3 regions of the Novosphingobium sp. fls2-241-R2A-195 genome follow, and region 3 is predicted to be linked to each of the others. Evidence: predicted binding sites of a transcription regulator. Region 3 holds the regulator's gene; each other region holds the start of a gene.
What was found. Region 3 encodes LexA, which represses DNA repair genes until DNA is damaged. Its sites were predicted from a motif close to GTTCCNCNCTTGTTCT; they were not measured.

Region 1: recA (recombinase RecA) is a predicted target of LexA. The motif match lies at 1,593-1,608, and genes of this name have one in related genera.
Region 2: QRN25_RS12225 (DUF3072 domain-containing protein) is a predicted target of LexA. The motif match lies at 2,472-2,487, and genes of this name have one in related genera.

What each region holds. Positions count from the first base shown of each region.
Region 1 covers NZ_JARVRY010000022.1:73,106-77,386, forward strand. The annotation lists gene QRN25_RS16490 (hybrid sensor histidine kinase/response regulator) at 1-1,561, shown strand, start outside; gene recA (recombinase RecA) at 1,684-2,754, shown strand; gene alaS (alanine--tRNA ligase) at 3,437-4,281, shown strand, end outside.
Region 2 covers NZ_JARVRY010000014.1:52,589-56,869, forward strand. The annotation lists gene QRN25_RS12205 (Hsp20/alpha crystallin family protein) at 1-41, opposite strand, end outside; gene QRN25_RS12210 (Hsp20 family protein) at 126-602, opposite strand; gene QRN25_RS12220 (PAS domain S-box protein) at 1,246-2,214, shown strand; gene QRN25_RS12225 (DUF3072 domain-containing protein) at 2,233-2,460, opposite strand; gene QRN25_RS12230 (plasmid stabilization protein) at 2,609-2,905, shown strand; gene QRN25_RS12235 (hypothetical protein) at 2,921-3,277, opposite strand; partial or broken gene QRN25_RS12240 (nucleoside deaminase) at 3,542-4,036, shown strand; gene QRN25_RS12245 (helix-hairpin-helix domain-containing protein) at 4,033-4,221, shown strand.
Region 3 covers NZ_JARVRY010000016.1:66,871-71,151, forward strand. The annotation lists partial or broken gene QRN25_RS13125 (ComEC/Rec2 family competence protein) at 1-1,172, shown strand, start outside; gene lexA (transcriptional repressor LexA) at 1,367-2,059, opposite strand; gene QRN25_RS13135 (molybdopterin molybdotransferase MoeA) at 2,161-3,381, opposite strand; gene moaC (cyclic pyranopterin monophosphate synthase MoaC) at 3,378-3,863, opposite strand; gene trpC (indole-3-glycerol phosphate synthase TrpC) at 3,880-4,281, opposite strand, start outside.

The sequences.
Region 1 (4,281 bases), on a different contig from region 3:
CGGAGGCGGCGGCACCGGATCCGCGCCGCATCTGGAGGCGCTGCTCAGTCAGCTCCCGCTCGGCCTCGCCATGGCCGACCGCGACGGACGCCTCCTCTTCGCCAACCCCGCCTTCATGCGCGCGGCCGGCCACGAAGGGCAGGAGCCGCCGACCTACCCGACCGACCTCGTCGTCAAGGATGACAAGCGCGCGCTGTCCGAAGCGATCCGTCGCTTCGCGCAAGGCCCGGCGGCGGCGGGAGACCTCGCAATCCGTCTGACCAGTCAGCCGGATGATCCCGTCTCGCTCAGCCTCGCGGGCGTGCGCGGCCTTGGCGATGCCGCCGTGTTGCTCGGGCTTACCGATACCTCTGAGGAAATGCGCCTCAAGCGTCAGGTCGCACAGGCCACCAAGATGCAGGCGGTGGGCCAGCTTGCGGGCGGCGTTGCGCACGATTTCAACAACGTGCTCACCGCCATTCTCGGCACCTGCGACCTCATGCTGATGCGCCATACGCCGGGCGATTCGGACTATGACGACATCCAGCAGATCCGCGCCAACTCCAACCGCGCCGCCTCGCTGACCCGCCAGTTGCTCGCCTTCTCGCGCCAGCAGACCCTGCGGCCCGAGGTAATCCAGGTGCCCGACGTCGTCGCCGACGTCTCGCAGATGCTGCGCCGCCTGATCGGCGAGAAAATCCAGCTTGCCGTCACTCACGACCGCGATCTCGGCCCCGTCCGCGCCGACCCGACGCAGCTCGAGCAGGTCATCGTCAACTTGTGCGTCAACGCCCGCGACGCCATGCAATCGCGCGGCGACGGTGCGGGCAAGCTGACGCTCGCGACCCGCCGCATCACCACCACCGACGTGCGCGCGATGCGGTCCGAGATCATCCCGGCGGGCGAGTACACCGCGCTCATCGTCGAGGATACCGGCGGCGGCATCCCGCCCGAAATCCTCGGCAAGATCTTCGAGCCGTTCTTCACCACCAAGGAGCAGGGCAAGGGCACCGGCCTCGGCCTCTCGACGGTCTACGGCATCGTCAAGCAGTCGGGCGGCTTCATCTTCGCCGAGACCGACGTGGGCCAAAATGGCAAAGGCGGCGGCACGCGCTTCACCGTCTATCTCCCGGTCCACCATGCGACCCCCGGCAGCCTGCCTGAAAAGGCGATCGTCGCCCCCACGCCGCCGCCGACGCAGTGGGCGGGCGGCGGCTCGATCCTGCTGGTCGAGGACGAAGACCCGGTGCGCATCGTCGCCGAACGCGCGCTCACCCGGCAGGGCTACCAGGTCACCTGCGCGCGCGACGGCGAAGAGGGCCTCGAACTGGTGGAGGAGGGCGGCCAGTTCGACCTCGTCGTCTCCGACGTCGTCATGCCCACGCTCGACGGTCCGGCCATGGCGCGCGAGATTCGCCGCTTCGCGCCCGACCTGCCGGTGCTGTTCATGTCGGGCTATGCGGAGGAGCAGCTGCGCAAGCAGATCGGCATCCCCAACGCCTGGTTCATGCCCAAGCCGTTCTCGGTCCAGCAGCTCTCCGAAAAAGTCGGGGAAGTTCTGGCGCAGACCGCCAAGGGCTGATTCCCGCGTTAAAAAACGGAAATCTGCCGAAGTTCCTGTCTTGTTCTAGTGGAACGAAGCGAGTACAGGTCGCTTCGTGACGTTGACCTTTCCGGTCAGCTAGGTAGCAGGAGGTAAGTAATATGGCCGCTCAGCTCAAGCTGATCCAGGAAGGCAAGGAAAAGGACTCCATGGACCGTCAGAAGGCGCTCGAAGCCGCGCTCGCACAGATCGACAAGGCGTTCGGCAAGGGCTCCGCGATGAAGCTGGGCTCGAAGGAGACCATGCAGGTCGAAGCGATCTCCACCGGCTCGCTGGGCCTGGATATCGCACTCGGCGTCGGCGGCCTGCCGCGCGGCCGCGTGATCGAGATCTACGGTCCGGAAAGCTCGGGCAAGACCACGCTCGCGCTGCACTGCATCGCCGAAGCGCAGAAGACCGGCGGCACCGCGGCCTTCATCGACGCCGAACACGCGCTCGACCCGGTCTATGCCAAGAAGCTGGGCGTCAACATCGACGAACTGATCGTCTCGCAGCCCGACACCGGTGAGCAGGCGCTGGAAATCGTCGACACGCTGGTGCGCTCGAACGCGATCGACGTGCTGGTGGTCGACTCGGTCGCCGCCCTCGTCCCCCGCGCCGAAATCGAAGGCGAGATGGGCGACAGCCACGTCGGTCTGCAGGCCCGCCTGATGAGCCAGTCGCTGCGCAAGCTGACCGGTTCGATCAGCCGCTCGCGCTGCATGGTGATCTTCATCAACCAGCTGCGCATGAAGATCGGCGTGATGTACGGCAACCCGGAAACGACCACGGGCGGCAACGCGCTTAAGTTCTACGCCTCGGTCCGCCTCGACATCCGCCGCACCGGCGCGATCAAGGACCGCGACGAAGTCGTCGGCAACGCCACCCGCGTCAAGATCGTCAAGAACAAGGTCGCCCCGCCGTTCAAGCAGGTCGAATTCGACATCATGTACGGCGAAGGCGTCTCCAAGATCGGCGAAATCCTCGACCTCGGCGTCAAGGCCGGCCTCGTCGAGAAGTCGGGCGCATGGTTCAGCTACGATTCGATCCGCATCGGGCAGGGGCGTGAAAACGCCAAGACTTACCTCAAGACCAACCCCGAAGTCTGCGATCGTCTCGAGAAGGCGATCCGCACCAAGACCGACGGTCTGGCGGAGGAAATGATGGTCGGACCTTCCGAGGACGACGCCTGATCCGACAAGGAACCCCGGCAGGAATGTCGGGGTTTTTTGTTTCGGGAAGAGATTGAAGTATGAATGCGAGGGTTAACACCCTCGCGCTCCCGGGACTGTCGGCCTTGTGCCTTGCAGCGGCATTGGGCTGTCGGGCAAAGTCCTCGTCATTGCGAGCGCAGCGAAGCAATCCAGGGCGGCGTAGTGCTGCCCTGGATTGCTTCGCTGCGCTCGCAATGACGGACGATGGAAGAAATCAGATGTGAGCCAAGGCCAGGATGGTACCGGCTACTGTCACGGCGGCGCCGATGCTCAGTTGGATGGGATTGGTCAGGCGCCGCAAGGGCAGGGCGAGGGATTGTTCGATCTTGGACATCCTCTGAATATACGACTGAAGCGCTTGCAGTGCTCACGCAGAGAATCGTTCACAGTCATGCGCTTTCCGCGGCGAAGCTGTCTTCCATGTCGAAATAGCCCGCGGCACCGTGATCCACGAAGGCAATGCGTACCCAAGACTGCCGCACGCGCGGCGACGACAGGTAACGGGGGGCAGGGAGGCTATGCTCCCCTGCTTTGTCTTCTCTTCTTCCGTAACCCGCCCGCCACTATGGTGCAAAAACCGGCGTATCATCGCAATTCCCGACCAGTCTGACCGCAGACTCCCGCTTGCCGCCGCGCGCGGTGTCCATTATCGGCGCAAATCATGCAGACTACGAACGACATCCGCCGGTCCTTCCTCGACTACTTCGCCAGCAATGGTCATGAGGCCGTGCAGTCCGCGCCGCTCGTTCCCTACAACGATCCGACGCTGATGTTCGTCAATGCGGGCATGGTGCCGTTCAAGAACGTGTTCACCGGCCTCGAAACCCGCGCCACGCCGCGCGCCACTTCGTCGCAGAAGTGCGTGCGCGCGGGCGGCAAGCACAACGATCTCGACAACGTCGGCTACACCGCGCGGCACCACACGTTCTTCGAGATGCTCGGCAATTTCTCGTTCGGCGATTACTTCAAGGAGCAGGCGATCACCCATGCGTGGACGCTGCTGACGAAGGAGTGGGGCCTGCCGGTCGAGAAGCTGCTGGTCACCGTCTATCACACGGACGACGAGGCGTTCGACTTGTGGAAGAAGATCGCCGGTCTGCCCGAGCAGAAGATCATCCGCATCCCGACGAAAGACAACTTCTGGGCGATGGGCGACGAAGGCCCGTGCGGTCCGTGCTCGGAAATCTTCTTCGACCATGGCGACCACATCTGGGGCGGCCCTCCGGGATCGCCGGAAGAGGACGGCGACCGCTTCATCGAGATCTGGAATCTCGTGTTCATGCAGTTCGAGCAGTCTGCGGGCGAGATCGTCGGCAACCTGCCCAAGCCCTCGATCGACACCGGCATGGGGCTGGAGCGTATCTCCGCCGTCATGCAGGGCGTGCACGACAACTACGACATCGACACCTTCAAGGCGCTGATCGCCGCGTCGGAAAGCCTGACCGGCGTTGCCGCCGAGGGTGACAGCCGCGCCAGCCACCGCGTGATCGCCGATCACCTGCGCTC
Region 2 (4,281 bases), on a different contig from region 3:
TTTTCCTGCCGGCTCCAGGGAATGAGATCACGAAAAGCCATGATGGTCATCTCCTTTTCTGGCTGGAAGGGTGAAGGCCTGCCGGCCCGGCGGGGGGCGGTGCCGGCAAACCTTTTAATCATGGATCAGGCCGCTTCGCGGGCCTCATCCCTTGGCGCTTCGATCTGATCCTGGGCAGCCTTGCCGCCGCTGATCTCGATTCTGCGCGGCTTCATTGCCTCGGGCACGACTCGCTTGAGCGCGATGCTCAGTAGGCCGTTCTCGAAACGGGCGTCCCCGGCTTCCACGAAGTCGGCGAGCTGAAAGCGCCGCTCGAACGCGCGTGTGGCAATGCCGCGATGCAGATATTCGCCCTGCCCGTTGTCGTCGGCTCGCTTGCCGGTGACGGTGAGCAGGTTCTGTTGGGCCACCACCTCGATATCCTCAGGGTGGAAGCCAGCCACCGCCAGCGTTACGCGGTAGCTGTCATCGCTTTCTCTCAGAATGTCGAAGGGCGGATAGCCGTCATCTTCGCGGGTGCCGGCTTCGAGCAGATTGAACAGCCGATCGAAGCCCACGGTTGAGCGCCGATAAGGTGCAAAGTCAAAAGCAGTGGTTCTCATTTCCAAATCCTCCTATTGAGCAATTCGGGCATGAGACGTGCCGGAGAGAGCCGGCACTCTCAATGTCCACCAGACCCGGTTTTCAGCGTCCGGCGAGAAAAAGTTAAGAAGAGAGGATGGGGTTTCAAGAGATTTTTTTGGGCAGGTCCGGCTCCTCCCCCCGTCTGCCGTGCGGCGATCCAGCGCTCGCTTCGGTCCATTGAAATCCTCACCTCCAGATCAAGAAATCTCGTGCTTACTGGGCCCTCCTGACGGTTGGTGCCTTTCTGTCTTAGCCCTGATCGCCCCCCAGGATTGCGCCATTGGGAAAGGTCTCAATCAAGGCCTCGGCTTCGCAGGCATTTTGAACTTGCGCGCTGGTCAGCCTCAGGCTGTCAGCGCATCCTTCAGTATCGACAAGAGCGGAGAGTTTACTGGCAGGGATCGGACGATCACGAGAGGTCCGCTTCGGCACCAACGCACAAGCGCCAAGAAGGATGGCTAATCGACCACGACACGAACAGGCTGACAGGCGTCGATGGCATCCGCCTATATTTATAATGTCCTTGACGCCCACTGCTGCGCCTCACATGTGGCCAGCCAACACGTTTTTTGAAATGGCCACTGGCAAGTTCGCTAACGAGGGAACGTGAGGCATTCGACGATGTATGATCCCAAATTCGACGCCGGTTTGTGGCTTTCCTCGGTGGTGGACAATTCCGGCGACGCCATCCTCAGCAAAACGCTCGACGGCGTCATCACCAGCTGGAATGCGGGAGCCGAAAAGCTGTTCGGATTCACCGCCGCAGAGGCGATCGGCCAGCCCATTACGCTCATCATCCCCGAGGACCGGCTCCAGGAGGAAGCCGACATCATTGGCAAACTGCGGGCAGGCGAACGCATTGATCGCCTCGAAACGGTGCGCCGGCGCAGTGATGGTGAACTTGTCTATATTGAGGTTACCATCTCGCCGGTGCGCAACGCCGCGGGCGAGATCATTGGCGCGTCGAAGATCGCGCGTGATATCGGCGAGCGCCTTCGTCATGCTGAGAATCAACGAATCCTTGTTTGCGAGATGCATCACCGCATCAAGAACCTGCTTTCGATCGTGCAAGGGTTGGTCGGAGTTGGCCGCCGAAGGGCCGACGATGTCGATCACTTTGCTGACGACCTGAGCAGTCGGATCACCGCACTAGGCGCTGCGCAGCAACTTTTACTCGGCCTTCCTGGCGAGGAGCGACCCAGTGCGGCGCTAAGCGAGGTCATCGGCGCGGTACTGGAGCCCTATCGAAACGGGGCTCAGATCACCGTCGCGCAGTGCGACGCCCCCGTCGGCGCTAACGCCTCGACGTCACTGGCGCTGCTTCTGCACGAACTCGCCACCAACGCCGTCAAATATGGCGCTCTTTCCCATTCCGACGGCCAACTCACGGTCGATATCACCGTGGCGAATGCAACCATCACTATCGCCTGGCGCGAATACGGTGGCAGTGATGACAATGGCGATCAGGGCTTCGGAACAGAGCTGATGTGCGCGGCTCTGCGTGGACTCGGCGGGACGATCGAAAAAGCGTGGCATGGCGGCGAGCGGGTCGTGACCATATGCCTCGCCCGCGACCAGCTCGCTCACTGACCAACGAATTGTTTACGGTCAGTCGAGACCGAGGTTCGCCTTGATCATGTCGATGCGTTTTGACGCTTCGGCCTTGCTGAGGTCGGCAGGCGGCGGCGCTTGGCCTGCTTCCTCGCACAGCGTGGTCAAATAGGAGCCTTGCGCCCCCGTCATCGGATCGTCGCCGGACACCCAGTCTTCGGGATTCTTTTCGGTGTTCGAGCCGGGATGCTCGTCGAGCTTGGGATTGTGCAGCTGTTCGGTCATGGCAATATCATGTTCCCATATTGTTCTTTTTAAGAACGGCGTCATGAACCGCCGGTTCCCGTGGCGGCATCTGCGGCGAAGTGAGGGCGCAAATTTGCCAGTTGTTCGTTCTCGCAAAATTCGGGGATTAGTGTTCAGGAGAGTAGCAATGCCGCAGGGCGACAAGTCGAGCTACACGGGCAAGCAGAAGCGCAAGGCCGAACATATCGAGGAAGGCTATGAGGAACGCGGTGTCGGCAAGAAGGAAGCCGAACGCCGTGCGTGGGCGACGGTGAACAAGGAATCAGGTGGCGGAAACAAGTCCGGATCGGGGCGAGGCAAGCCCGAGAACCACAGCGCGTCACGCAAGGGCGGTCGCAAAAGCGGATCGTCCCAGGGCCATGAGAAACGGTCAGCCGCCGCAAAGAAAGGCTGGGAAACGCGCCGCAAGCAATCGCGTGGTTAGACTTTCGCGATCGCCTTAATCGTCAGCCTTCAGACCGGCATACCAGTCGGCATAGGGACCGGTGTGCGCCATCTGGCGGTTGAGATCGGGGGCGCCGTCGCTCCACCAAACCGGGCCGCGCTCGCCTAGCGCGCGTTTCACCTGATCGACAGCGCCGTGGGCCGCATCCTCGGCCGCCATATCCCCATCCCTTCTGGCCTTCGCGACCGCGCGCCGGGCTGCCATCAGTTGCCGAACCATCTGCTCGCGCTCGTTGGGGTCGAGTGATGGATCGGAGGTGCGCCAAAGCCGTCCGCGCACGACGAAATAGCGTCCGTCAGGCGTGACGGGATGATGCCCGGCCTTGGCAGGCGATGATCGTTCGTTCGCCATGCTCACTTTCACGACTCCTCTCGCGAAACCCTCTCCGCGCCGAAGGCGTTCCTCAACCGGACAGGAGCGACGGTGATGACCGCGGAGTCTTTCAAACCCAACCTGAGAATGGTCATAGCGTCCAGCCTGTCGAGATTGCGCCGATCTGCGTGCTGTTGAAACTAGTTTTTTTGGGGCCACAAGGGGCCTTGGCGTTGCCGGACGCCCGTTTTCCGGGGCAGGTAGCGCTCCTTTTCGCATTCGCTTACGAGAGGGAGGACGAGAGTGTCTCAGGCCGAAGATGAAAAGTGGATGCGCAAGGCCATCGAGATTGCACGGTCCAAAGGATCCAATCCCTCTACCTCCCCCTTGGGCTGCGTGATTGTTCTGAATGGCAAGATCATTGCCGGCGAGCGCAACCAGACCGAGGAATTACCCGACGCTACCGCGCACGCAGAGATGATGGCGATCAGGCGAGGATGCGAAGACACGGGTGAAATGGAGCTGCGCGGTGCAACGCTTTACTCGACGCTTCAGCCATGCGGGATGTGTACGATGGCGTAGATCTGGTCGAAAGTAGGCCGGGTTGTCTATGGCGCAGGGCGTGACGATGTGCATGAAATGTATTTCGAAGCCCGGCATGTCGATACGCTGGCTTTCATCACGGACGCCTATCGCGATGACATCGTGATCGAAGGCGGGTGCCTGCGCACTGAATGCGCTGCCCTTTATTACCCCCCCGATGCCGATGTGCCGCTAGAGAAGCAAGGCAACCTATGACGCTGATCAATGTGAATACCGCGACCGCTGACGAGCTCGATGCAATACCCCGGCTCAAGGGCCATGGTTTTGAGATCGTGCGCTACCGTGAAGATCGCGGCGCGTTCACCGCGCTGCGTCAGTTGGAAGAAGTTCCGGGAATGGCCGGGAATGCGGATGGGCTGGATGATGCCCTGACGATCTGATCCATTTTGTCAGATACAACGACGCCGCCCCGTGAGGAGCGGCGTCCTGAAGATCGATAG
Region 3 (4,281 bases):
AAGTCCCTACAGTCAGATCATGCATCGGGGCATTGCTGGTGCTGTTCGCGCTCGCCCTTGGGCGTGAGCCCTTGTCCTTGCGCATGCTGGCGGTTGCAGCGTTCTGCGTTCTTCTGCTGTAGCCCGAGGCAGTAATGGGGCCCAGTTTTCAGTTGAGCTTCGGAGCGGTTCTGGCGCTTATCGCAGTCAGCACATCGGAACCGGTGCGCCATTTCCTTGGGCCGCGTGACGAAGGGATGATCGCAAGAGCAATGCGCCATATCGCTCTATTGCTTTTGACCGGCGCGGTAATCGATCTGGCACTCATGCCTATCGGCCTGTACCATTTCCACCGCGCTGGCGTATATGGAGCGCTGGCCAATGTGCTCGCGATCCCGTGGTCGACTTTCATCGTCATGCCGTTGCTGGCTAGTGCATTGATCCTCGACATCGCCGGGCTGGGAGGGCCTTTCTGGTGGCTGGCGGGCGTTTCGGTGGATGTGCTTGTCGGACTGGCACATTGGTTCGCTTCAAGACCGGGGGCGGTCAACCTGCTTCCGGGTACCGACGCCTGGGCATTCATGCTTTTTGTGTCGGGCGGGCTTTGGCTCGGTCTATGGACCGGCCGCATCCGCTGGGCGGGATTTCCCATTGCCGCGATCGGTGTGCTTTTGCTCGCGATGGCCCCGCCTGCAGATATATTGGTATCGGGCGACGGTCGCCATGTCGGCCTTGTCGAAAACGGCGGAAATCAGTTGTTCTTACTCAGGGACAGCAAAGGAGGCTATGCCCGGGACAATCTGATGGAGTTCGCGGGGATAGAAGCGGAACCCGCCACGCTTGATAAGTGGCCAGGCGCAAGGTGCAACCCGGACTTCTGTAAGGTGCCGATTGAGCGATCGGGGAAAGTCTGGCACCTGCTGATGTCGCGTGGACGCGATTCCGTCGCGGAACGTTCGCTTGTTGCAGCATGTGAGCACAGCGACATCGTCATATCAGATCGCTGGTTACCACGTAGCTGCCGCCCGCGCTGGTACAAGGCCGATCGTGGATCTTTGGCTCATACGGGAGGATTGGCCGTTTATCTGGGCAAGGGGCGCATCGATACTGTGGCTCAGACGCAGGGCTCACACGGCTGGTGGCATTCCTCACCATTTCATGTCCGTGAGAATGGACCTTCAACCACCAACTAGCGAACTAAGCGTGGTTCTTCCGGCGCGTGAGGACTTTCATAGTCCAATCCGAAGCCGGATTTTGCCTAATATACCGGATTTGACCTAATATGATTGCCGCAATGCGTATCGCAAGAAACTCCGGCACGGATCAAAACCGTCCGGAGTAAGTCGCGCTACTTGCCACAACGATGGTGCATCGGACTGGAAAAGTTTTAATTATACCGACGAAGCAGGCCAGCGAGCTTGCCCTGGACTTCCACTTCATCCGGGCCATATATCTGCGGTTCGTAAGCGGCGTTTGCAGGATCCAGGCGAACCATTCCAGCTTCACGTCGCAGGTATTTCAACGTGGCTTCTTCGCCACGGATGAGAGCCACCACGATCTCGCCATCCCGGGCAGCATTCGTGCGCTTAACGAGCGCGAAATCGCCATCCAGAATGCCCGCTTCGATCATGGAATCACCGGAGACCTCCAGCGCATAGTGTTCGCCCGAACCGAGCAGTGCAGCCGGGACAGGCAGGGTCGATTGGCCTTCCAGTGCCTCGATCGGAACGCCTGCCGCGATGCGGCCGTGCAGTGGAATCTCGATCACGTCATTCGCCGCTTCTACGGCGCGACGAGGTGCCTGAAGAGGGGGCACCCCATGGTTGCTATTGGCAGCGGATGGACGTGGCGCCTTGCTGCCCGTATCGTCCGGTTGACGCAAGACTTCCAAAGCGCGCGCCCGGTTGGGAAGGCGGCGAATGAAGCCTCGCTCCTCCAGCGCCGAAATCAGTCGGTGAACACCGGACTTCGACTTGAGATCAAGGGCTTCCTTCATCTCCTCAAAGCTAGGAGAGATGCCGCTTTCTTCAAGCCGTGCCTGGATGAACCGGAGCAATTCGTGCTGCTTGCGAGTCAACATGGTCGCTGCCTTTTCGTGACCTTCGAACCAGGCAAGTCCTGATCCCGCTTGTTCTCGTAGTGAACAATGGGGGAACAATCAAGCAACCAATTGAACTCAATTCAAGCAATGCCGTCATTCTGGAGCAGGAAAATCCGAACTTCGTCTCCTGCAGCCGCCGGCGCGGCCATTGCCGCGCGATCTACCAGCACATTGCTTGCGGCCAGAGAGGACAGGGCGCCGCTGTCCTGCAATGCATTGACGGTCACGCTTTCGCCATCCCACCAACCGCGAAGAAACTCACGGCGGCGACCGTTGGCGCGCAGCGGCATACTTAGTCTGGCGGCCAGGCGCATCGGCAATGGCCTCGCGGCACCCTGCATCGCTCGCAGGAGAGGAAGCAGAAAATGGTAGGCCGTAACGTAGCTGGAGACCGGATTTCCGGGTAGTCCCAGTATGATCTGTCGCCGTCCCGTCAGTTCGCGCGTGGCGACGAGGATGGGTTTGCCGGGCTTGATCGCCACGCGCCAGAAATCGATGCTCGCGCCCCAGCGTTCGAGGGCCGGGCGGATGAGGTCGTGATCGCCGACAGAAGCGCCGCCGCTGGTCACGATGAGATCGACATCGTCGGATGCCTCGAAAGCGCGCGTGATCGTGTCGATATCATCACGTACAGGCCCGATCCGCCTCGCATGGACATCCATCGCTGAAGCCATAGCCGCCAGCATGACGCCGTTGCTTGCGGGAATCTGATGGGGGGCGCAGCATTCCGGGTTTTCAGCGAGTTCATCGCCGCTGTCGATCACGGCCAGCCGCGGTGTGCGATGGACAGGCAGGTGCGTATGGCCCGAAGCGATTGCCAACGCCATTTGCGCCGGAGTGATGCGCGCGCCCGGCAGCATGATTTCCGTCCCCGTGACGAAATCCATTCCGCGATGTCTGATATGCTTGTGCGCGGGATCGGGTGCTTCACCCGACAACGTCAGGATTTCGGCATCTCTAGCAAGGTCTTCCTGGAGAATGACTGCCGCCGCATCGACCGGCAATATTGCTCCCGTTGAAATGCGTACGGCTTCGCCCGTGGAGAGGGGGCCGACGTGGGGATGCCCGGCGGCGCTTTCTCCGATCACTCGCCAGGGGCCCTGCAAGTCCCCGGCCGTCACTGCATAGCCATCCATCGCAGATAGGTTGGCCGGTGGCTGCGTGCGTCGGGCATATAGCGGTTCTGCGAGATACCGGTTGTATGCGCCTTCGATATCGACTCGCTCTATCGGAAGGGGTGTGGCCAACGCCAGCAATCGAGCCTGTGCCTCCTCGAGCGAGAGCGGCGCCGATTTGTTCATTCGGCCCACCCATCCAGTTTCCAGTGGCCCGACTTGCCGCCGATCTTTTCTACAAGGCGAATGTCACTGATGACCATGCTCTTGTCGAGCGCCTTGGCCATGTCGTAGATTGTCACAAGTGCGATGGAAGTCGCTGTTATTGCTTCGATTTCAACGCCGGTTTTTCCCGTCAAGGATGCTCGGGCAATTACCTTTATCGCGTTGTCTTCGAACGAGAACTCCAGATTTACGGCATCCAGCGCGAGAGGATGACACATCGGAATGAGTTCTGCCGTGCGCTTCGCCGCCATTATGCCAGCGATCCGCGCAGTACCTAGAACGTCACCCTTGGGCGCATTTCCAGCGCGAACGGCGGCGAGGGCGTCATCGCTCATCGAAATCCGACCGGAAGCTATGGCAGTGCGCTGTGTCTCGGCCTTGGCGCCAACGTCGACCATGCGGGCGTTGCCGTTGGCATCGATATGCGTGAGGGACTTGTTCATCGCAACCCCATGGGCATTACGTTCCGGTGAGAAGGGCGCGCGTCGCCGCTTCTATATCATTTTTGCGCATCAGGCTTTCGCCCACCAGGAAGGTGCGGGCACCGCAAGATGACAGGCGCTCCAGGTCGGCGTGGACGTTTATCCCGCTTTCGCTGACCAGCAAGGTGCCTTCGGGCGCCTGCGGGGCCAGTCGCTCGGTGGTCGCGATGTCGGTAGCGAAGCGTCGCAGATCACGATTGTTCACACCGATAAGACGTGATTTCAAAAGGCTTGCGCGTTCCATCTCATGTTCGTTGTGAACTTCGATCAGGCAGTCGAGACCGCGCTCGATAGCCGCGGATTCGATTTCCGCCATCAACACGTCGTCCAGCGCAGCGACGATGATGAGGATGGCATCCGCACCGATCGCGCGCGCTTC